DNA from 3 places in the Paenibacillus pedocola genome. Region 2 is predicted to be linked to each of the others. Evidence: riboswitches for the same ligand, from Rfam matches in the RefSeq annotation. Region 2 holds a riboswitch; each other region holds the start of a gene.
What was found. Region 2 has a riboswitch for thiamine pyrophosphate ahead of thiC (phosphomethylpyrimidine synthase ThiC). Riboswitches for the same ligand answer to the same signal wherever they lie in the genome.
Positions count from the first base shown of each region.

Region 1 (7,836 bases), 290 kb from region 2:
ATTTAATCCGTCATGAAATACCGCCATATAACGTACTTTAGGCTTGTTGCCGGCTTCGATCGTACCGAAGGAACCGAACCTATTGTCATCCAGCACCTTGATGATTGTCTGCTCCAGCTCTTTGTTATCCATTGACGAAACAGCTCCTTTCAAAAATCATGCAGATATAAGTTTATATATCCACATCCGCAGTTTGGATTTATGATAAAAATTGTGCTTACTTGTGCTTACTATAGTGTACCCGCTCCATTCGTATTGAATCCGGGCAAATTCATCAACTCACTCTCAGAAGGAGTTACACCTACGTGAAAAAACTAATCTGGATCGGCTGTCTTTCTTACTTTGTCATTGGGCTCGCACATGTGGTGCTGGGCTCTATTCTGCCCGTTCTGCTCCAGCATTATGACCGCAATTACAGTGCCGGCGGCGAGCTGATCTTCAGCCAATTCGCCGGATTCCTGGCTGGCGTGCTCGTCTCACCGCTGCTGAACCGCCGCTTCGGCAAACGCGGCGGCATTCTGATTGCCACCAGCCTGCTGTTCTGTGCTGAAGTGGCCTATGCTTTTCTCCCGCCCTGGGGCTGGATGTATGTGATCGCCGTGGTTGCCGGCTTCGGCTTCGGAATGATTGAAGCGGTCATCGGCACCATTATCATCGCGGCTATCACGGAAGGAACCGCCATCGCCATGAGCCGGCTGGAGGTGCTGTTCGGTGTCGGTGCACTGCTTATGCCGCTGGCCGCAAGCCCGCTTATAGCTGCAGGCTACTGGCGGCTTGCGTTTCTGATTGTCGCTGCCTTCACCCTAATCTCCCTGCTCTTCTGGGGCAGGGGACATTTCGGCCCGCTGCAGAGTATGCTGGATGAGCGCGCCCCGCGCCGTACTCCAGGTGCAGAGCACACTGCACGTCCCTGGAAAGAACGCCTGCCGTATAAAGGCAGACAATGGGTGCTGCTGGCCCTGTTCATCTTGTTCTTCTTCCTCTACGTGGGTACAGAGATGAGCCTGGTCAATTTCATGCCGGCGATCTTCATCGCCAAGCTGGGCATGAGTGAAGCATCGGCGGCATTGACCGTAACCTTCTTCTGGCTGGCTATGGCTGCAGGCAGGCTGTATGCGGGTGTCATTGCCGAGAAGATCTCTTACCGCATCTATGTGCTGATCAGCTGCTTCTCGGCCATGCTGCTGCTGCTCATATTTCCGTTTACTGCACACCCGGCAGCTGCTTTCGCCGTGCTGATTCTGATCGGACTGTTCATGTCCGGCATTTTCTCGATCTCGCTCGTCTTCTCCAGCAAGCTGCTGCCTGGCGCAGAGGAAGCGACGCCGAGCATCATGATTGCCTCCGGCGGCGTCGGGGGCGCGGTGCTCCCGCTTCTGACAGGATGGTCAATGGATCATCTGCAGGTCGCGCAGACCTCCAGCCTCTTAGCTGTTTTTGCGGGAGTACTGTTTGTGCTAAGCTTGGCTGCTTGGAAATTAGGGTAATATAGAACATACCGATATCCTGTGTACAAGGTGGAACCTTCATGACTAAGCTTTTGACCGTGTCTGCCGAACCGGCATTACATACCGCACTGCTGCAGTTTATCTTTCCCTTCTCCATTAAGGACGGGGAGGATAGCTCGCTGGCCGGGCAGCTTCTGCAGGATGGCTTTACACGATTTTTTCTGGATAACAAAGATCTCGAGGATGCTTATTACGGAGAAGGCTACTGCGTTTCCCATGAAAAAATGGAGCGCAGCTACCTGCCGTTCGCAGCCCACGTACTGTTCCCGCGCGAGAAGGATGAGGATTCCTTCCGCCGGTTCTCGAAGGTCAATGACCTGCCCTGCCGGCTGGAAATGCCCCAGCAATCCGTCCATTTCCGGGTGCTGTCGACGGATGTATTCATCTGCCCGTTCCAGCTTGGATTCTTAACCGTGCGGGTCCGCATTGAAGAAGAGACGCTGCCGTTCAGCACGGCGCTGGAATTCGCCGACCGGTTCCGCACACTGGAGGATTCCTCCTTTCAGGACAAACAAACTTATATTCACTGTGAAAGCAGATCCTTCGAGCAGGTAGAGGATTTTGTGTTCAAGAATCTGACGCCCGGACTGGAGCCGTTTCTGGATCAAACGGAAATCGATGGCGCTTATTTCGAAACCTTGCCTTTTTTTGTCGATGAGCGGATGCTGGTTCAAGCCTTTTACGGCTTCAGCCGCCAGGACAGCCAGGATGAGCTCAGTGTGGAGATACGCTACCGTGCATCCCAGCTGGACGGGCTGGATCTGAGCGGCAATCCTTACATTAGCGCCAGCGATCCGGAGTATATCGAGAACTATGTCCGGGAACATTCGTATAACCGCTGGGGCCCGGACACCTACTACATGACCAATGAACAGACCTTCTGCTGCCTAAGCAGGGCGGAGCCTGAGATTGCTACCCAGCTCATCAACCAGATGTACGGCCAATATTATTACGGGCTGTTGCTGAGCATTTTTCATAAAATCGTTCTGCTCAAGCTGGCTAACCTGCACTCCCGTCTGCGTATCAACCACGATTATGATGAAATTGAGAATCTGATCTTTCTGATCAACAAATTTTCGGCCAAATTCTATTTCCTGGAGCTGATTTCGCAGTCGCAGGGCCGGGAGATTTTCTTCCAGCTGCGCAAGGTCTACGGCAATGACGCATTGTTCGAGGAAGTGAAGATGACCTTAAATGATCTGTTCCAATACCAGGATAAATTCCAGGCCAAACGCCGGGATACGCTGCTGATGATCCTTACTGTATTCACGGTCGTAAGCGGCATCTACGGGATGAATCAGGTGATCGAGGATTTAAAGGGCCGGATCGACTGGGGCAAAATGCTGGGTTACTCCCCCTTTGAATATTTGGCGCTGTTCGTCACTTTTACAGGGATTGCCGTCAGCATCTTCCTGACCCTTAGAGAGCTGTGGAACGGGTTCCGCAGCCGCCGCAGGAAGCGGTTCTTTTCCAAGGATTGAAGGGAACGCTACTGGACAACCCCGGGGCAGGCCGCTATAATACAGCGTAGAACAAGCAATACCCGCAAACTTCATAGAATCAGGGGTGCTGGAATTGGCCGGCTGAGATTGTATCCCGCAAGATACTGACCCTTACACCTGATCTGGATAATGCCAGCGTAGGAATCTTAAATGCTTCCCGGTCCCCTGCGGCCGGAGCCTGCAACCTTGCGCAAATACCTGGCGTCCCGATCTTCGGGGCGCTTTTTTTGGCATATCAGAATGGATTTTTTCAGAAACTGGAAGACTAGGGATTGCTGGAAGGAGTCGAGAAGAACAATGGGAGTCAAAAAAAGCTTAATGCTCTGCCTTACCTGCATCCTGAGTCTGTCCATTGCCGGATGCGGCAGCAACAATGGTAACAATGGGGGGAACGCTGCAAGTACTGCGGCATCGCCTGAAGCAACTGCGGGGGCGGCAACCGATGCACCGAAGGAGCTGACCAAAATCAAGGTCGCCCTCGACTGGACGCCGAACACGAACCACACCGGCCTGTATGCGGCCAAGGAGCTGGGCTATTATGAGGAAGAGGGGCTCGATGTGGAGATCGTGCAGCCCGGCGCAGCCGGTGCCGATACCATGGTGACCTCGGGTGAAGCCGCTTTTGGCATCAGCGCCCAGGAAGCCCTGACACTGGCCCGTCTGCAGAATGTTCCGATCGTATCTATTGCCGCAATCATTCAGCATAATACATCAGGTTTCGCAGCACCGAAGGACCGTAAGATTACTTCGCCGAAGGATTTCGAAGGGAAAACCTACGGAGGCTGGGGTTCACCTGCTGAAGAAGCTGCGATGAAGGCGATCATGGATCCCGAAGGCGGCGATGTAAAGAAGGTCAAGCTGGTGAATATCGGGGAAGCCGATTATTTCACCGCCGTGAAACGCGATATTGATTTCGCCTGGATCTTCTATGCCTGGACCGGTATTGAAGCCGAGCTGCGCGGAGAGCCGCTGGATATGCTGTACCTCAAGGATTATGCGCCTCAGCTTGATTACTACACGCCGGTGCTGACCACAAGTGAGAAGGAAATCGCCGAGCAGCCTGAACTGGTGAAGGCTTTCCTCAAGGCGACGTCGAAAGGTTACCAATACGCCATCGATAAGCCGGAAGAAGCGGCAGCCATCCTGACCAAAGCTGTACCGGATCTGGATCCGAAGCTTGTCCTGGCCAGCCAGAAATGGCTCAGCCCGAAATATAAGGATGACGCTGCCCGCTGGGGTGAGCAGAAGGCCGAGGTCTGGCAGAACTATGCCGACTGGATGTACGGCCTGAAGCTGCTGGATCAGCAGCTGGATGTAGACAGCACGTTTACCAATGAATTTTTGCCGGAGAATTAATTGGATATTCCAATACACTGAGAGGGTTGATTATTGTGGCAAACACACTGCTTAGCATTCAGGTTATTCCAAAAACGCCAAATGGCGAGGATTCCATTCCTTACGTGGACAGAGCGATCGAAGTTATTCAAAAGTCCGGCGTGAAGCATCAGGTGAACGCGCTGGATACTACGATGGAAGGCGAGATCACTGAGCTCCTGGAAGTTGTCCGCCAAATGCATGAAGCGCTTGTTGAAGCCGGAAGCCCCAGCATCATTTCACAGATCAAAATCGCCCATAACCCGAATGGCATCAGCATGGATAAGCTGACGGAGAAATACCGGTGAGATCGTACTTCAGACAGATTTGGCCGCCCTTAGTGGCGGTCGTCTTGTTTTTGGGGATCTGGCAGATGGCCGTATCTATATTTCAGGTCGAAGCCTATTTCCTGCCGGGCCCGGACGCGATATTCCGCGCTTCCGCGGATAATGCTGCCAGCATCTGGTCGCACACCGCAGCAACCCTGCGGCTTACCCTGATCGGCTTCCCGATCGGTACTGGCGTCGGCCTGATCGTAGCCTTGCTGCTGCATCTTCTGCCTTGGCTGAAGCGTGCCCTCTATCCGCTGCTGATCCTCAGCCAGAATGTGCCTTCGATTGCCCTGGCACCGCTGCTGGTAATCTGGTTCGGCTTCGGACTGCTGCCGAAGATTGTGTTAATCACACTCGTCTGCTTCTTCCCGGTTGCAGTCGCCGCTATGGGCGGCCTGGCGCAGAGCGACCGGACAATGATGAACTATATGAAGATGGCCGGGGCAAGTAAGTGGCAGATCTTCACCAAGCTGGAGCTGCCCGGCTCCCTGCCTGCCTTGTTTTCAGGCGTCAAAATCTCCGCCACCTACGCCGTAATGGGCGCAGTCGTCGCCGAGTGGATCGGCGCGGACAAGGGACTTGGTTACTACATGCTGCTCCAGAAGTCAGCCTATCATACGGACAATGTGTTTGTTGCTATTGCTATTATTGTACTGTTAAGTCTTGTATTGTTCGCTATCATCGCCCTGCTGGAGAAATGGCTCGTGCGCTGGAAGCCGCGTAAGACCCCCTGAATAAAGGGATCGCTCATTCAGCACACCGCCAGCTTGGGACTTACCACTAGCTTCCAATTATCCGGAATTGAAGTGGATTAGTAGGATTTTGTCCATCTAAGTTCCTTAAGGTCGCGTGGGGACGAACCTTAGTGGGATTTCCTCCTGTTAATTCGCTCCGTATGGGTCCAAATCGGTATTTTCCGGGGATTTAGCTGGAGGTTTTCCGCCTATTTCAAAATGTTATAAGAAACCGAGGTAATTAGCAGGAGAATTTCCCATTAGTTTAAAGCCGAAAGCTACTTACGGTACATAGTAATAAAACCCGCCGCAGTCCATAAGCACAGCCTGTACACTACAGAATTTACCCGGAAAGGAGGCATACCACATGTCTCACCGAATAGATGCCGGAATAACAAAGGCAGGGGCCGCAAGTCCCTCGGATCCCGCAAGTCCGGCAGACCGCACTGCCGTCCAGAAGCTGCCGCCCGCCCTTGAGGTCAGCGGCATCTCCAAGACGTTCACCCGGGGCCGCAGCAGGACCCGGGTGCTGGACAATGTGTCCCTGACGGTGGAGCCGCAGGAATTCGTCTCCATCCTTGGACCATCCGGCTGCGGCAAAAGCACCCTGTTCCACATTATCGGCGGTCTTGAGTCGCCGGATGCCGGAACCGTCAGCATGAACGGCCGCAGCGTGACTGGACAGCGCGGCGAGATCAGCTACATGCCGCAGCAGCCCGCACTGTTCCCTTGGCGCAGCACCCTGGACAACGTCCTGCTCGCCGGGGAACTGAAGGGCGAGCCGCAGGCTGCAGCGCGGGACAACGCCCGCCGCTGGCTGGCCAAGGTTGGCCTCAGCGGCTTCGAGAAGGCCTACCCGCACATGCTGTCAGGCGGCATGCAGCAGCGGGCCGCCTTCCTGCGGGCGCTGCTCGCACCGCAGGAGCTGATGCTGCTCGACGAGCCGTTCAGCGCACTGGATGCGCTGACGCGCAGCGACATGCAGCGCTGGCTGCTGGAGCTGTGGGAGGAGAACCGCCGCTCTGTGCTGTTCATCACCCACAACATCGAAGAAGCACTGCTGCTCTCCAGCCGCATCTACGTGTTCTCCGGGCGTCCCGGCTCGGTACTGCATACCGTGGATATCCCCTTTCCGCGGCCGCGGCGCGAGGAGATTACCGATTCACCGGAATTCCTGCAGCTGAAGCGCCAGCTGGCGCAGTGGATGCGGGAGGAGCAGGCAAAGGACAGGTAGTAGTCCGGCTGCACACAGCCTGCATGATCATCCCGCCGCAATAGCCCTTATGCACAAAAGCACTGCCGTCCAATTTAACCTGACGGCAGTGCTTTTTTATGTAAATCAATCTGTCCCTGGAATGGCCAAATAACTATTAGATCCAGCCCTTCTCCTCCGCCAGCCTCACCGCTTCGATCCGGCTTTTGACCTCCAGCTTGCTGAGAATCTCCGAGATGTAGTTGCGCACAGTGCCATAGGAAAGATGCAGCCCGCTGGCAATGTCGCCCGCAGACTGGCCTTTGCCCGCGAGCTTCAGAATTTCGCGTTCCCGCTCCGACAGCGGGTTCTCCTCCCGCAGGCTGCCGAAGACCAGCTCAGGTGAAACTTCGCGATGCCCCTGCATAACCCGGCGGATCGCGTCAGCCAGCTTGTCTACCGGCTCATCCTTCAGCAGATACCCCTGAATCCCGGCCTTCACGCCCCGCTCGAAATACCCCGGCCGCGCAAAGGTGGTCAAAATAATAATTTTGGTGGGAATTCCTCTTTCCCGCAGAAGCTCCGCTACCTCAAGTCCGCTCATTAGCGGCATTTCAATATCCATGAGACAGACTTCGGGCTGGATTTTTTCGATTAAGGCAAGCGCCTCAGCGCCGTCGCCAGCCTCGCCCGCAACTTCAATATCATCCTCCAGCTCCAAGAGCGAGGCCATTGCGCCGCGAAGGAGGCGCTGATCCTCGGCAATAACGATCCGTATCATGCAGTTACCCCTTCCTTTCCTTCTTTCACGATTCTCGGGATTACCACGGACAACGAGGTACCTCTGGTGCCGCCTGGGCTAAGCGTCAAAGAACCGTCAATCAGCGACAGCCGCTCTGCCATCCCTTTTAGTCCGTTGCCCGCGAGGTAGGCTCCGCCAGCTTCACCGGTCTGACGCAGGCCGATCCCATTGTCTTCAATGGTAATCCTTACGTTGCCTTCTGTAATTCCAATAATGATCCTGCACCGGTCGGCTCCGCTGTGTTTCACAATATTCGTCACCGCTTCCTTGATACAGAGGCTCAGAATATTCTGCGTCAGGTCAGATATCCCCTCCAGTGATACATCGCCTTCTACTTCAAGAGCAATTTCTGCCGAACGCAGCATCTCCCCGGCTTCCGCCAGCTCTTCCGC
Region 1 covers NZ_CP134223.1:453,340-461,175, reverse strand. The annotation lists gene QU597_RS02030 (pyridoxamine 5'-phosphate oxidase family protein) at 1-132, opposite strand, end outside; gene QU597_RS02025 (MFS transporter) at 306-1,487, shown strand; gene QU597_RS02020 (hypothetical protein) at 1,529-2,989, shown strand; TPP riboswitch at 3,061-3,171, shown strand; gene QU597_RS02015 (ABC transporter substrate-binding protein) at 3,308-4,366, shown strand; gene QU597_RS02010 (thiamine-binding protein) at 4,402-4,692, shown strand; gene QU597_RS02005 (ABC transporter permease) at 4,689-5,450, shown strand; gene QU597_RS02000 (ABC transporter ATP-binding protein) at 5,818-6,684, shown strand; gene QU597_RS01995 (response regulator transcription factor) at 6,821-7,423, opposite strand; gene QU597_RS01990 (sensor histidine kinase) at 7,420-7,836, opposite strand, start outside.
Region 1: linked by a shared signal. The riboswitch ahead of QU597_RS02015 (ABC transporter substrate-binding protein) and the one ahead of thiC (phosphomethylpyrimidine synthase ThiC) in region 2 are both predicted to bind thiamine pyrophosphate.

Region 2 (7,836 bases):
CAGCCGCTACTGCAGCCATCGATTTACCCAGGTAGAATGCTGCACGGTTAACGATACGCAGAGCGACTTCGTCGCCGGCCTTGGCAGCATCAAATACTTCCTTCGCAGCAATCTTCTCCACCATGGAGAGCGAGGTGCGGTCTCCGCGGGCTACAGCATCATTAGCCATGCGGATAATGCCGGTAGCAGAGGATACAGTTTCCAGGCAGCCCATGTTGCCGCAGCCGCACTGAATGGCTTCCAGATCAGGCACAACGGAAATGTGGCCAAGCTCTCCGGCCAGACCGGCGAAGCCCTGGTATACCTTGCCGTTAATAATGATCCCGCCGCCGACACCGGTTCCCAGCGTATAGCAGACACAATTCTCGATGCCGCGTCCTGCGCCGCTCCAGGCCTCGCCCAGTGCAGCCACATTGGCGTCATTGTCTATTTTGACAGGCTTGTTAAGGCGTCCTTCCAGAATAGAACGGATCGGCACATCTCTAAATCCTATGTTAGGCGCAAGAATGATGATTCCTTCACGAATATTCGTAAATCCGGCCAGGCCTGCTCCTACACCGGCAAGCTGTTCCCAAGAGTACGGGGATTCCTCTACAATCTGGCGCACATACTTCTCGATATTATCGATAACGGCATCGACGCCATCTGCAGTCCCCGTAGGTCCCTCAAAAGTGTGAAGCAGGGTTCCCTCGGCATTGCAGATTCCAACTTTAATCGTGGTTCCACCTAAATCCACGCCAACGTAGATAAGTTCAGACATGTAACAAGCCACCTTTTTCTATGCTAAAATAGTTAATCCTACGTACCCACTATAATAGAAGCATACCCTGCGGTCAAGGAATGGTGACACACCCGGGTGTATCATTTTTCCTAAGCACAGAATAAACAAATCCGGACAGGCTTCAAAGAACACTTGCAGCGCCCTCCCCAGTCATATTAACGTTGTATGCGTTACCACCAAAATCTATGACTTGATCGTCCCGGCACGCTCTTAAACCCGAATGAACTCCTCCGGTTAGAAAGCGCACAAAAAGGCGCGATCTGTCTTGCATCGCACCTATTGCACTTCTGTAAAGTTGTGGCCTTATTCCGACAATATCCGTTTCTGGCCTTCCAGCGCGCGGATCGGGGCGATATTCTGGGTAAACTCCAGTGTGCCCATGTAGCGGCCCGCTTCATCGCGGACAGCGAAATAACGGATATAAATAAACTTATCCTTTATAGCAATCCAGAAATCCTCTGCATCCTTGCGTCCCGCCTTGAAGTCCTCCAGCAGCTTCTCCACCACATGTACGCTTTGCGGCGGATGACAGTTCTGAACCGTACGGCCGATAACGGCCTTGGTCCGGGCGAAGATCCGTTCTTTACCATGCGAGAAATAGCGGACAACGTCATTTTCGTCAATGAAGGTTAAATCCACCGGCAGATGGTTAAGCACAGTCTCCAGCTGATGGAGCGACAGCAGTCCTGTTTCAAAGCGGATAAAGCCCTGCGGGCTTTCGCCTGCGGATTCTTCCTGCACAGCGGCTCCTTCCGGTTCAGCAGCACGCTCGGGGATCCACTCCTGCTCCGGTGAGGTCAGGCAGAAGCCGATCTCGTCGCTTTCCCGGGCGATTTTGACCCATTCGTCTTCGGTCAACTTATCGAGCGCCATGGGCAGCAGAATATTCTCTTCCTTAAAGATCATCTCGTTTACTTCCTTGATGATTTCAGCTAACTGGGCACCGATCTCTTCCTTATTCCCGCTGTATTGGCTAAGCGCCGCTTTGGCTGCTTTGATCATGGCCCGGATGCCGTCATCGACTCCCCACATCACCTTGGTCGGACCGTAAATCCCATACTTCTCCAGATAAGGGAACAGCAGATTCTCCTTGCGGCTGTAATGCTTGTCGAGATCCAGCAGCAGGCTGAGATCCTCCAGCAGCTTAAAGATGATCTCTTCGCTGTCATTCTTCAGAAACTTGCCGGCATGCAGCTCCAGACGGAAATTCACCAGCCGCTCAATTTCGCGGTTCTCCAGCTTGAAGGTATGCACCGGATGGCCCGGCTGCTCCTCCGGCTTCGAGGAACGGTGGATCTGTTCGATCGAGCCCTTGAAGATGGCCGTATGCACCGAACACAGCCGCTGCACCTCTGCTACCGGAATGCCCTCCTCTGTCATCAGCGAGTGCTCCATTGCGGAAATCTCCGCCACCGTCACATCGCCCACTGCTTCTGCAAAACGCGCTTTGACTTCCTCTACACTTTTACCGGCATGCAGCTCTTTAATGATCTCCTTGAGCATCGCCTGGCGGCGGGTCTGTTCCGGTACGTCCACTTCACGGTTATTGATCAATTCACTCATTGGTATCGCTCCTTATTATCCGTATTAATTGCTCTATTCAAGAACCTCAAAACCATGGCGTTTAAACGTCTGCCGCACGGTATCCGGGTCCATTTTCCGAAGCTTAATTCCCTTCGACAGGGTCATGAACCGGCCTGCTGTCTGCAGCATCCCCGGCTTCGCAATATCCTGAAACCCCAGCTCCACCATAATGCCGGTAACCTCAGGGTGTCGGCTTACCAGCTCGAATATGGATTCATCCATTCTCAGCACTTTGTTCATGTGCACCATTCCTTTTTAATGAGAATCCTTCTCAACAACAGCTTAGCATAGGCCCTTAGAACGAATAGTGATTGCAATCACTAAGTTTTAAAAAGAAGCGGCTACGCCTCCGGACCCGATGACCAGATAAAAAAAGCCGTCTCCCACAGCCTTTACAGCCCGGGAGACAGCCTAGTATTTCACCTGTTAGGTGAGCTGGTTCATTGATTCTTGAATGCCGTGGGAAATCCGCATGCTGCAGAAGTTCGGACCGCACATCGAACAGAAATGCGCCGTCTTGGCTCCTTCTGCCGGAAGGGTCGCATCGTGATACTCCAGCGCCCGCTCCGGATCCAGCGCCAGATGGAACTGGTCGCGCCAGCGGAATTCAAACCGTGCTTTGGACAGCGCATTGTCACGGTCCTGGGCACCCGGATGACCTTTGGCCAGATCGGCAGCATGGGCAGCGATTTTGTAGGTAATCACGCCTTCGCGCACATCATTTTTATCTGGGAGCCCCAGATGCTCTTTGGGAGTCACATAACAGAGCATCGCCGTTCCGAACCAGCCGATCATTGCTGCACCAATTGCTGAGGTGATATGGTCATAACCAGGAGCAATATCCGTGGTTAACGGGCCCAGTGTATAAAAAGGGGCTTCCCGGCAGATGTCCAGCTGTTTATCCATGTTCTCCTTGATTTTATGCATCGGCACATGACCGGGACCCTCTACCATAACCTGAACATCATGCTTCCAGGCGATTTCCGTAAGCTCTCCCAGTGTTTCCAGCTCAGCGAACTGGGCTTCGTCATTGGCATCGGCAATGGAGCCCGGCCGCAGTCCGTCGCCCAGGGAAATGGCTATGTCGTAGGTCTTCATAATTTCGCAAATGTCCTCAAAATGCGTATATAAGAAGCTCTCCTGATGATGGGCAAGGCACCATGCAGCCATAATGGAGCCGCCCCGGGAGACAATACCGGTCATTCGTCCGGCCGTAAGCGGAATATAGCGCAGCAGAACACCCGCATGAATGGTAAAGTAGTCCACACCTTGCTCCGCTTGTTCAATGAGAGTGTCACGGTAAATCTCCCAGGTCAAGCTCTCAGCTTTGCCGTTTACCTTTTCAAGTGCCTGGTAAATCGGAACGGTGCCGATCGGTACCGGAGAATTGCGGATAATCCATTCGCGGGTGGCATGAATTTTTTTACCGGTGGAGAGATCCATTATGGTGTCTGCCCCCCAGCGGGTGGCCCATCTCATTTTCTCCACTTCCTCTTCGATGGAGGAGGAAACTGCGGAATTACCGATATTGGCGTTAATCTTCACCAGGAAATTACGGCCGATTATCATGGGCTCACTTTCCGGGTGGTTGAGATTAGCAGGTATGATTGCACGTCCGGAAGCTACCTCATCCCTCACAAATTCAGGATTCATGTTCTCGCGGATCGCAATATATTCCATCTCCGGGGTAATGATTCCCTTCCGCGCATAATGCAGCTGGGTCACATTGGTACCTGGACGCGCTCTTAAAGGCCGCCGCTGTAATCCCGGAAAGCTCTCTGTCACGCAGGCGGCTGTTTTCCCGTTTTCCTCCTCCTGCGGGGCTGCTCCCTCGTACTCCTCCGAATCCCCTCGTTCTGCAATCCAGGATAAACGGTGAGGCGGCAGCCCTTTTCGTATATCCGTTTGTTCAACTTTATCGGTATATAACCCGCTCGTGTCGTATACACGCACCGGCGCATTGATTTCTTCGCCTGCGCTTCCCCTGGTAGGGGTAAGACTAATCTCACGCATCGGGACTTGGATGTCCGGGCGTGAACCCTCTACATAGATTTTACGGCTTCCCGGAAATCCCGAGAGATTTACGTTTTCCTGCTTCACTGTTCCTGGCATTTTTTCTCCTCCTCAGATTGTTGGGTGAACAACATGGTCTTTGAATAAGAATATGCAGCAAAAAAGCCGCTCCACCTGGAGCGGCTTTATCTGGGAACAGCCAAAGAAGGCTATACGAAATAAAAGTCCGGCTCCACTTTCCTACGCTGGTATGATCCAGATCAGGTTCAAGGGTCCGGAAATTCACTTTTTCCGTCTCAGCCAATTCAGGCTCCCCTAGTGGGCATCTTATTAAATTACATTAAATCTACTCTACCGGGATATGCTCTGTCAACGGCCGGATATAAAGGCGAACCTTCATCCTCATTTATCCAGCGTTTCGCTCCAGTCATGCACCATGGTGCCTTCCAGGAACTTCTCGGCATCCATGGCCGCCATGCACCCGGTTCCGGCTGCCGAGATGGCCTGACGGTACCGGGTATCCTGCACGTCTCCGCAAGCAAAGACGCCGGGAATGTTCGTTTCGGTCGTGCCCGGGTTCACCACAATGTACCCGTTAGCATCGGTCGTAATCTGTCCGCCCAGGAAGGCCGTGTTCGGTGTGTGCCCGATGGCAACGAAGACACCGTCCGCTTCCAGCAGTTCTTCCAGACCTGTCTCATTGTTGCGCACAGTCAGCCCTTTGACTCCCGTATCGCTAACGGTCACTTCCAGCGGTGTACGGTTAAGCGCCCAGGCCACCTTGCTGTTCTCACGCGCACGGTCCTGCATAATCTTCGATGCGCGCAGCTCCTCGCGGCGGTGCACCAGGGTTACACTGGAGGCAAAGCGGGTCAGGAAGCTGGCTTCCTCCATTGCGGAGTCCCCGCCGCCAACAACAATAATCTTCTTGCCGCGGAAAAAGAAGCCGTCACAGGTAGCGCATGTGCTGACCCCGCGCCCCACATTCTCCTGCTCGCCGGGGATGCCCAGATATCTGGCGGAAGCACCGGTCGAAATAATGACCGACTCCGCTTCCAGTACACCAAGCCCATCCACGGTTACTTTGAAGGGCCGCTGCGAGAAATCGACGGAATCCACCCAGCCGTTCTTGAACTCTGCCCCGAAACGTTCAGCCTGCTTGCGCATGTTGTCCATCAGATCGGGTCCAAGAATGCCTTCAGGGAAGCCCGGAAAGTTCTCCACTTCTGTCGTCGTTGTCAGTTGTCCTCCCGGCTGCAAGCCTTCAATTACAAGCGGGCTAAGGTTGGCACGTGCCAAATAAATTGCGGCAGTCAGCCCTGCCGGGCCTGTTCCGATTACAATTGTTTTGTACATCACATTGGCCTCCTTACAAGTGGGTGATTATTTACTTCGAAGAAACGGCTGTGGGGGCTTCTAGGAAGCAGCCTGATCCGCGTTTCCGGTGAACAATATAAGGATGCAGAATCGGGCATCATTTATACCTGGTTGCTTATATTACTTGAGGGCGGCGGTTCATGCCCTTATATCTTCTCTGTGGAAGGGGACAAGTCTCCCGGCTCCGCGATCAGCTTCAAGGTGCCGCACGCGCTGTCGATCCGCCGTGCATACCGGCTGACCATCGAGGCAGAGACATCATAACGCTGGGCCACCTCACGGTAAGTCACCGGACGGCTGTGCAGCTTGGCTGTTAAGTATTCCAAGGCGGCACACCAGCCTTCTGTGTGACTAAAGCGTGGCACATCGGGATACAGGCTGCCGATGAACTGCTTCCAGAGATTCTCCGCATCCTTCTTCTGAAGGGCATCGTATCTCCGGTCCATCACGGCCAGCGTATGATCAACAATCCGCTGCCAGTCTTCTTTCCACTCCGGCAGACCCTTATGAGACTGAGTCGGTGCGGCCTCCCGGTCTTCCTTAAGAGCCACGTTCTCCTCCGGAGCGCTGCCGATTAGCCGCTGAAGGCTAAGCAGCGCTGCCTCCTGCAGCTTATCCTCCTGAAGCGGCTCCTGCTCCAGCAGTTCCCGCAGCACTTCGGACATCTCCTCATCCTCAATCCAGCGGAGCGCCTCTGTGACCTGCAGCTTGGTACCGGAATCACCGTAGCGCAGCGCCCAGAAGAACGACGCGCGCAGCAGCGGATTGCTCCGGACTTCTGCTGTGAAGCTGCTGGTATTGTCTTTCCATTGCTTAAGCTGCTCCTGAAAAGGCAGCTGGTAGTTATAGCTGACCGGCGACATCGCCCGGTCTTCGGCCAGTGCCTGCTGCAGCTGTGACAGGAAGAAGCCCGGCACCGCTGATTCCGGATCCAGCTTCGCAGCCTGTCTCCAGCAGCGAAGCGCCTCACCGTAGAGGCCGCTGTTGCTTGCGGCGGCGGCACAGTAATGATAGAGGCTGGCATCTCCGCCCACCTCTTCATCCTTCAGCAGACGGCGGAAATGGCCGTAGGCCGTTTTGTGTCTGCCCAGGATGCCCATCGTTGTAGCCATTTTGAAGACATGCTCCTGATGAAAAGGCACGGTCGCTTCCAGCATTCTAAGCAGAGCGGCAAGCTGGTCCTGATCACCGGCATACTGCAGGAAAATCGCCATATTGCAAAGGGCGTGCAGGTTGCCCGGGTCCTGTTCCAGCACCTCGCCCAGACACTCCTTGGCTTTGACGAAACGGCCCATATAGAAATAGGCCAACGCCAGGTTGTTGTGTGCTGCAAGAAAATCCGGCGTGTTCTTCACGATCTCTTCCAGCAGCTTGACTGCCTGCGGAAACTTTCCTTCCTCAAGCAGGCTCCGGGCACGGTCATGCTCCACGACCCCTTCCCGGCTGCGGATGCGGATCAGCGGCGCAGGACGGTCAAGCTCATATTGCAGCAGCTCCATCAATTCCTCAGACTCTGCCAGATACTCACCGGCTGCATCTTCTTGCAGATACGTGACCAGCGAGCGCTCTGCTTCTTCAAAGCTCTCCATATTGGCAAAATTGTTAGCCATATAGAAGTGGCATTCCGTCATTGCGGGATCAATCTTTTCCAGCACATGGGTCAAAATATCATTGGATGCTTGATAATTGCCCATCTCAGATAATATACCCGCCATGTTACAGTGATTCACCGGATTGTCCGGCTCATATTCAACGGCTTTGCGAAAATTCTTCAATGCCTTATCATATTGAAAGCGGTCCAGCGACCGTACGGCTCTTTCAAAGAAAAAATTGGCATCCAGAGTAACCGGAATTACATTGCAGGGCTCCGCGTCATCTGAAGTTCTCTCAATCATGGAAGCAAGGCACCTCCCTCATAAAGCTTCCTTATCCTCACAAAAATAGGAGAGCAGCGCCTAAGCGGCACCCGAGCTCCCACCTTAAGCATTCTATCGTTTCCATTTCTGGCCGTAGCTGCCTTCACACAGTATACCACATGTGGCAGGGGGATTCTCAAGCTAAGGGAAGGCGGCCGGCAGGAA
Region 2 covers NZ_CP134223.1:161,157-168,992, reverse strand. The annotation lists gene QU597_RS00840 (ROK family glucokinase) at 1-760, opposite strand, end outside; gene QU597_RS00835 (DUF438 domain-containing protein) at 1,085-2,344, opposite strand; gene QU597_RS00830 (DUF1858 domain-containing protein) at 2,378-2,605, opposite strand; gene thiC (phosphomethylpyrimidine synthase ThiC) at 2,792-4,477, opposite strand; TPP riboswitch at 4,599-4,705, opposite strand; gene trxB (thioredoxin-disulfide reductase) at 4,781-5,734, opposite strand; gene QU597_RS00815 (tetratricopeptide repeat protein) at 5,902-7,650, opposite strand.

Region 3 (7,836 bases), 2.2 Mb from region 2:
TCCAGCTCCAGGACATGATACTTCACAAATTCGGCAAAAATCTGCGGCGGCAGCAGGCGGTGGAGCAGATCCTTCGTACACCATCTGTAGTCGGTATGCTCCTCTGACAGCCGGATTACCTGTTCCGCGCTGCGGCATAAATAGGTGATAATTATAACCTGTCTCGCTGGATCAGTTAAGAAGGATGCCGCATACAGCAGATTATCCACATTGACCGTTAAACCAGTCTCCTCCTTAATTTCTCTTACCAGAGCGGCCTCCAGGCCTTCTCCGAACTCTATTTTTCCGCCGGCACACTCCCAGGTGCCCCCGCCTACAGCATCCGCAGACGCACGCTGGACCAGCAGGATTTTCCCTTCGTTGATGATGACACCTTTGACAGCGACGATAATATTGCGGTTATTTTTAGTCATGCAGCGTACCTCCCTTATTAACACCGATCTCATTGAGTCTATTCTTAAGTATATAAAGCTTCCTTGTTAAAAACGACTGTATTTTCGTTTGACCGCCGCTTAACTGTGGTAAGTAACATATCGTAAAGTCATTTTGTATTAAAGACTAGCACAGTGCATAACCTCCCCATCCTGAGCCATCCTAAGATGATGAAATTTACCATCCATGTGTAAAAGCGAAAGGAGAATGGATCATGCCAGATAACAAACAGCCACAAAAAACCCTGCCTCCACAGGAGCAGGACCAACAGCCGGGAATCGAAAGTCAAATGAACCCGCTGCCTGAATTTGAGACATCCGCCTATAAAGCAGCAGGCAAGCTGCTGGGCAAAGCTGCACTTATAACTGGTGGAGACAGCGGAATCGGACGTGCGGTTGCCGTGCATTTTGCCAAGGAGGGTGCGGATGTCGTTATTTCCTATCTGAACGAACACAGCGACGCCGAGGAAACCAAAAGACAGGTGGAACAGGAAGGACGAAAGTGTATCCTGATTGCCGGCGATATCGGCGTAGAAGCCTTCTGCCAGGATCTGATCAACAAGACAGTGGAAGGTCTCGGCAAGCTGGATATCCTGATCAACAATGCCGCCGAGCAGCACCCTCAGGAGAAAATAGAGGACATCACTGCTGAACAGCTGGAGCGGACCTTCCGCACGAATATATTCTCGATGTTCTATCTGACCAAAGCGGCTATGCCGCATCTTAAAAAAGGGTCCACGATCATTAACACGACATCAATTACGGCGTACAGGGGCAACCCGCAGCTGCTGGATTATTCATCCACCAAGGGAGCTATTCTCAGCTTCACCCGCTCACTGTCAATGAATCTGGCGGATAAAGGCATCAGAGTCAATGCTGTGGCTCCGGGCCCGATCTGGACACCGCTGATTCCATCCACCTTTGACGCGAAGAAGGTCAGTGAGTTCGGCGGCACACAGCCGATGAAGCGTCCGGGACAGCCGGAGGAGCTGGCACCAGCCTATGTATATCTGGCTTCCAGTGATTCTTCCTATGTAAGCGGCCAGGTTATTCATGTGAACGGCGGCGAGATTATTAACGGCTGACAGGCTAGCTTTTTGTAGGAATATTATGTTAATATAGACCACGTTAGCAAACAGCATATGAAATTGTCACTAGGGGTGCCGCGAGGCTGAGACGAACTTACGGTTCGGACCCTTTGAACCTGATCTGGTTTATACCAGCGTAGGAAAGTGGAGAATGAATTGACTGCAGCGCAGCGGGTCTAGAAGCCCAGCCCGTATTTCTGTATACATTTATGACTGCCTCCTATTGCGGGGGGCAGTTTTTTGCGTTTGGTGTTATTAAGGGCGAAGGAAGGTGAATAAAGCTGGCTGAAATTCATTTGATTTCGGACGGGAAGCTGGAGGCGGCTCACTTTGTTGCAATCACGGCGGTTGTGCATCCGCTGCTGGACTTTATTCATCTGCGGGAAAAGCAGCGGTCCGCCCGGGAGCTGCTGGACATGACCGGAAAGCTCCTACTGGCGGGGGTACCATCATCCAAGCTGGTCATCAATGACCGGGTGGATGTTGCGCTGGCGGCCTGTGCGGCTGGAGTTCAGCTGGCCTGGCACAGCCTGCCGCTATCTGCCGCACACGCCGCTGCTCCCGCACTGCGGCTGGGAAAGTCAGTGCATTCGGTGCAGGAGGCGGAGGAAGCAGGCAGGCAAGGGGCTGACTTCTGCCTGTTCGGGCATGTATTTCCTTCGGTCTGCAAGCCGGGTCAGCAGGAGCGGGGGCTTGCACAGCTGGCGGATGCTGCGCGGGTGTGCAGTATTCCGCTGATTGCGATCGGCGGGATTACACCGGCCAATACCGGACTAGTCATCCGGCAGGGGGCGGCTGGCATTGCAGTAATGTCCGGCATTTGCAGTGCGAAAGACCCGCTGGCTGCCGCACATGCCTACAGGACAGCTGTTATACAGGCTGAAGGTAAAGGAGGTGAGGGGGCATGAAGCTGATTATTAACGGCAAACCCGGAGAATTTGCGGACGACTGCCGGACTGTGGCTGATCTGCTGAGCCTGCCGCAATGGAACAAACGGCTGGTCATTGTAGAGCTGAACGGTGACATTGTTGGCAAAGACAATTACATAAATACTGCGCTTGGGGAAGGCGACCGGATTGAGCTGGTACATTTCGTCGGCGGGGGCTGAGGACATATTCTCATTTCTTCCGGCAGCAATTGTCCGGTATTCGGTCCTTCATTCAGCAAGTTGTTTTTATTTGATATTTTTCAAACCAGGAGGCGAATCCCATGTCAGATCCTTTTGTACTCGGCGGCATTTCATTAACCAGCCGCTTGTTTATAGGAACCGGTAAATACAGCCGTAATACTCTGATCCCCGAGGTTGTAGCATCGTCAGGCTCAGAGGTAATTACAGTGGCCCTGCGCCGGGTTGATCCGCAGAGCCAAGAGAATATTATGAATTATATTCCTTCCCAGATGACGCTGCTTCCCAATACCTCCGGCGCACGCACAGCAGAAGAGGCCGTCCGCATTGCCAGACTGGCTAGAGCAGGCGGCCTTGGCAACTGGGTGAAAATTGAAGTGATCAGCGACCAGAAGTATCTGCTGCCTGATAATAGCGAAACCATCCGCGCTACAGAAATACTCGCCGCCGAGGGCTTCGTGGTGCTTCCTTATATGAGTCCGGATCTGTCCGCTGCACTGCGGATGAAGGCAGCCGGCGCCGCAGCCATTATGCCGCTGGGGGCTCCCATCGGTTCGAACCGCGGCTTGAAGACCAAAGAACTGCTGCGTATCCTGATTTCTGAGGTGGATCTTCCCATTATTGTAGATGCCGGAATCGGCAGACCCTCAGAAGCGGCAGAAGCGATGGAAATGGGCGCTTCCGCAGTGCTGCTGAATACAGCGATTGCCACCGCCCGCGATCCGCTGCTGATGGCCGAGGCCTTCCGTGAGGCCGTATCGTCCGGCCGGAAGGCTTACCTGGCGGGACTCGGTCCGGTGGAGGAGGCCGCAGTCCATTCATCACCGCTGACGGGATTTTTGAACTGATAGTTACCTAAGTGGAATGGGGGAGGAATATGAGCTTTTATGAAACGGTGCTTCGGCTGGAACAGCTTCCTTACGAAACCTTATGGAAGCAGTACGCAGCGGAGGATGTGAAGCGGGCGCTTCGTAAGGAACGCCTGGATGAACACGATTTGCAAGCCCTTCTGTCACCTGCTGCAGCGTCCTGCCTGGAGGAGATGGCACAGCGTGCACAGCAGCTGACCCGTTCGCATTTCGGGCATGTCATGCAGCTGTTCACACCGATGTACCTCGCTGATTTTTGCGTCAATCACTGCACGTACTGCAGCTTCAGCTCTATTTATGATTTTCCGAGAAAAAAGCTGGGCCCTGAGGAGCTCAGGCAGGAGGCGAGTGTGATAGCAGCTTCCGGCTTCCGCCACCTTCTGGTACTTACCGGAGAGTCGCGCAAAGAGAGCCCGACTGCTTATGTGAAGGACTGTGTGAAGATTCTCCGGGAATATTTCTCTTCCGTCAGCATCGAAGTGAATCCGCTGTCCATAGAGGAATACAGAGACCTTATGGAGGCCGGAGTGGACGGACTAACCCTGTATCAGGAGGTATACCAACAGGAGACGTACCGCAAGCTGCATATCAAGGGACCTAAAAGAGTCTACCGGAACCGCCTTGATGCCCCTGAACGCGGCTGTCAGGCAGGATTCCGGTCCGTCAATATCGGAGCACTGCTCGGGATGTATGACTGGCGTCAGGAAGCTTTTTTCACCGCGATGCATGCACGCTATCTGCAGGATAAGTACCCCGAATGTGAGATCGGGCTGTCCGCCCCGCGGTTTCGCCCCTATCTGGGTGAGTTTAACCCGGATAGCGAGGTAACCGACCGTGCGCTGGTGCAGATCATTCTGGCATATCGCCTGTTCCTGCCCCGCGCCGGGATTACCTTATCCACGCGTGAGCCTGCTTCTCTAAGGGATCATCTGGTCCATCTGGGGATAACCAAGATGTCCGCAGGAGTGTCTACCGAGGTTGGGGGACATACCCAGACGGGGGGCACGCCGCAGTTTGAAATCTCCGACAGCCGGAATGTACAGGAGATCACAGATATGCTTACAGCAAACAGCCTGCAGCCGGTATTTAAAGACTGGGATATCCTTACAGGAGATCCGGCATAGAGCGAAACTATAAGCCCTTGTCCATAATCGGATTAAGGGCTTGTTTCTGTCTCAAAGATTCTGTGAAGCAGCTAAGGAATGTCACAGATTATATTTTGACACTCTTCTTGAAATTATTTTTTTAAGCAGCAATCTCGGGATCATTGATATCAGTTTCATATTCCCCGGAAAAACGACAGGTGTATTCCTATATAAGGCATCAACTGCAGCTTTAGCAACTTGTTCAGGCGGCATTAATGACTTTTTGATATTAGTATTTCTGGCGTTTCTAAAAAAATCCGTATTGGTATCTCCTGGACACAGGCAGCTTACTGTTATGTTTGAATGTCTTAACTCATGCCTTAAGGCTTCTGAAAAAGACAAAACAAAAGCTTTGGTTGCACCATAGACACTGTAGTAGGGCAACGGGTAAAGAGCTGCTATGCTGGCAACATTTAAGATATAACCCTTCTCCAGCTGCTCAAGGTCAGGAATAAAATAATGCGTTATACCCACTAAACTGTTGATGTTGAGTGCTATTATATTTAGTTGATCATCCAGGTTTAAGGTATGGAACTCCCCGAATAAGCCTGCCCCAGCGTTATTTATAATCGCATCAATTGTTATATTGCGTTGTTTACACCACATGTAAATGGATTCAGCAGCATTCTTTTCCGTTAAATCCAAAGATACAATATGCACATGAATCTTATATAAAGTGTTCCACTCCGCAGCCAGCTCCTGCAGCTTTTCTTCACTTCGTGCAGTTAATACCAAGTGATGTCCCCTTTTGGCAAGCTCTCTGGCTATTTCTTTTCCGATTCCGCTGCTTGCTCCTGTAACTAAAGTATATGTCTCGCTATGGTTTGATAAGTTCATCGTTCTCCTCCTATTGTTCTGCTAATCTGGCGCGACAAGCATACAACAAGAACCGGAGGATTACATTTACATATGTAAAGTGCGGAGTTTATTTCTTATTCTGCTTAAAGAAACAGCGGAGATTCCTAAATAGGAAGCAATGTATTTCTGTTTAATCCGCTGCTCGATATCAGGATGAGTCTGGGTCAAATGAATGTACCGCTGAGTTGCGTCCTCCAGTAGAAAACTGCTCTCGCGATTTTCTTTGTAGATGATGGTTTGATCTTGCAGTTCTTTTATAATATTGATCCAGGTTGGATTATGCTGAGACATTTTTTGGAAGGAGGAATATGTTGTGCTCAGCAGTGTGCAATTTTCCAAAGCCTCAATATAGTAGCTGGCCTTCTGATTTACAATTAAGGCGGAATAACCTACTATTGAACCTTCGAAATAGAATTTTTTGGTAAAGTCATCTCCAAGTTTATTTATATAATAACTCCTTAACAGCCCTGAAACAGTAAAGGCTAACCTGCTGGGCTGCTCACCCTCCTTTAGAAAAAAATCATTCTTTTTTAGTTTATGAGGCTTAAAATGGTCAGCTACATCCTTCTTTTCTTGCTCGGTACATTTAATATGAGTCAGCTTTTCCAGATGGTCGAAAATGAAATCGAGATCTTTTATGGTCACGGCAGTACTCCCTTTCCCCGGTTAACCTTTAGCACAATCCTCAGATAAAAAATTCCCTGCTCTGCCCTTTAACGTTCAATTGGCTGTACAGAAGTTCAATCTTCCGCAGACAGCTCATCGAGCGACATCTCAAAGCCCGGAGCCATATGAGCCAGGAAATACTCCATCTCCGGCAGCGCAAGACCGGTCAGCTTTGCAAGTGTCTGTGCCTTGGCGGCGGCGAACTCGCGGTTGCCTGCAGCGGTTTCCCAGACGCACTTCAGGTAGGCGTCGAGCACATCTGCCGCCTTCACGTAGCGGAGCAGTCCGGCATCCTCTGAGCCTGCGGGGCTGTCCTGCGGCTGCAGGAGCGGCGTATAGATGGCGCCAAGCTCCGGCGGGATCATCGCCGTCAGGCGCTCGGCGGCGACCCGCTCCATCTCGCGGAAGCTGGATAAGAGTCGCGGATTGTTGTGCTTGACCGGTGTGGCAATATCGCCGGTAAATACCTCGCTGGCATCGTGGAACAGCGCCATCGTAGCAGCACGGTCAGCGTTCAGCGAACGGCCGAAGTGAACATTGCCGATGGAACAGAGCATATGCGCCAGCAGGGCGACCTGGAACGAATGCTGCGCTACGTTCTCCGGTGCGGTGCTGCGCATGAGGCTCCAGCGCTGAATATACTGGAGGCGGTAGAGATAGGCAGAAAAATGGTAGTTCATTTTTTAAGTAACCCCTTTCATGCAGAGCTGAGTGTGATATGATAATAACTAATTGTATCAGACTTTAGACAACCTGGAACTGATGAGAGGAGCCGGAATGAAGATGCAGAATTTTGAAGAAAGCATTTATAATCTGATCGTAGAGACCTCCACAAACCTGCCGGGTGATGTGCGCAGAGCCGTTGCCAAGGGGCGTGCACTGGAAGACCGGGCCACCCGCTCGGGGCTTGCATTAACCACGATTGCTCAGAATATCGGCATGGCCGAGCTTCAGGTATCGCCGATCTGTCAGGATACGGGGATGCCGACTTTTATCATTCATACCCCTGTAGGCGTCAACCAGATTGAGATGAAGAAGGATATTCATAGCGCGATTATCCGCGCTACTAAGAACGGGAAGCTGCGGCCTAACTCCGTCGACTCGCTGACCGGTGAGAACAGCGGAGATAACCTCGGTGCAGGGACGCCGGTGATTCATTTTGAACAGTGGGAAGAGGAGAACGTGGACGTCCGGCTGATTCTTAAAGGCGGGGGCTGCGAGAACAAAAATATCCAGTACAGCCTGCCTGCTGAACTTGAGGGTCTGGGCAAAGCAGGGCGCGATCTTGAAGGCATCCGTAAATGTATTTTGCATGCCGTGTACCAGGCGCAGGGTCAGGGCTGCAGTGCCGGTTTTATTGGTGTAGGCATAGGCGGCGACCGGACAACCGGCTATGAACTGGCAAAGAAGCAGCTGTTCCGCAAGGTCGAGGATGTCAATCCGGTTGAAGATTTGCGCAAGCTGGAAGACTATATTATGGAGAATGCCAATAAGCTGGGGATCGGCACGATGGGCTTCGGCGGTGAAGTAACGCTGTTAGGCTGCAAGATTGGTGTGATGAACCGGCTTCCGGCCAGCTTTTTCGTATCCGTGGCCTATAATTGCTGGGCATTCCGCCGCCAGGGGATCCTGGTTGAGCCTGCAACCGGAAAT
Region 3 covers NZ_CP134223.1:2,312,921-2,320,756, forward strand. The annotation lists gene QU597_RS09815 (NUDIX hydrolase) at 1-413, opposite strand, end outside; gene QU597_RS09820 (SDR family oxidoreductase) at 647-1,516, shown strand; TPP riboswitch at 1,578-1,679, shown strand; gene QU597_RS09825 (thiamine phosphate synthase) at 1,816-2,427, shown strand; gene thiS (sulfur carrier protein ThiS) at 2,424-2,627, shown strand; gene QU597_RS09835 (thiazole synthase) at 2,729-3,493, shown strand; gene thiH (2-iminoacetate synthase ThiH) at 3,523-4,638, shown strand; gene QU597_RS09845 (SDR family NAD(P)-dependent oxidoreductase) at 4,720-5,496, opposite strand; gene QU597_RS09850 (Crp/Fnr family transcriptional regulator) at 5,563-6,162, opposite strand; gene yfbR (5'-deoxynucleotidase) at 6,258-6,863, opposite strand; gene QU597_RS09860 (fumarate hydratase) at 6,967-7,836, shown strand, end outside.
Region 3: linked by a shared signal. The riboswitch ahead of QU597_RS09825 (thiamine phosphate synthase) and the one ahead of thiC (phosphomethylpyrimidine synthase ThiC) in region 2 are both predicted to bind thiamine pyrophosphate.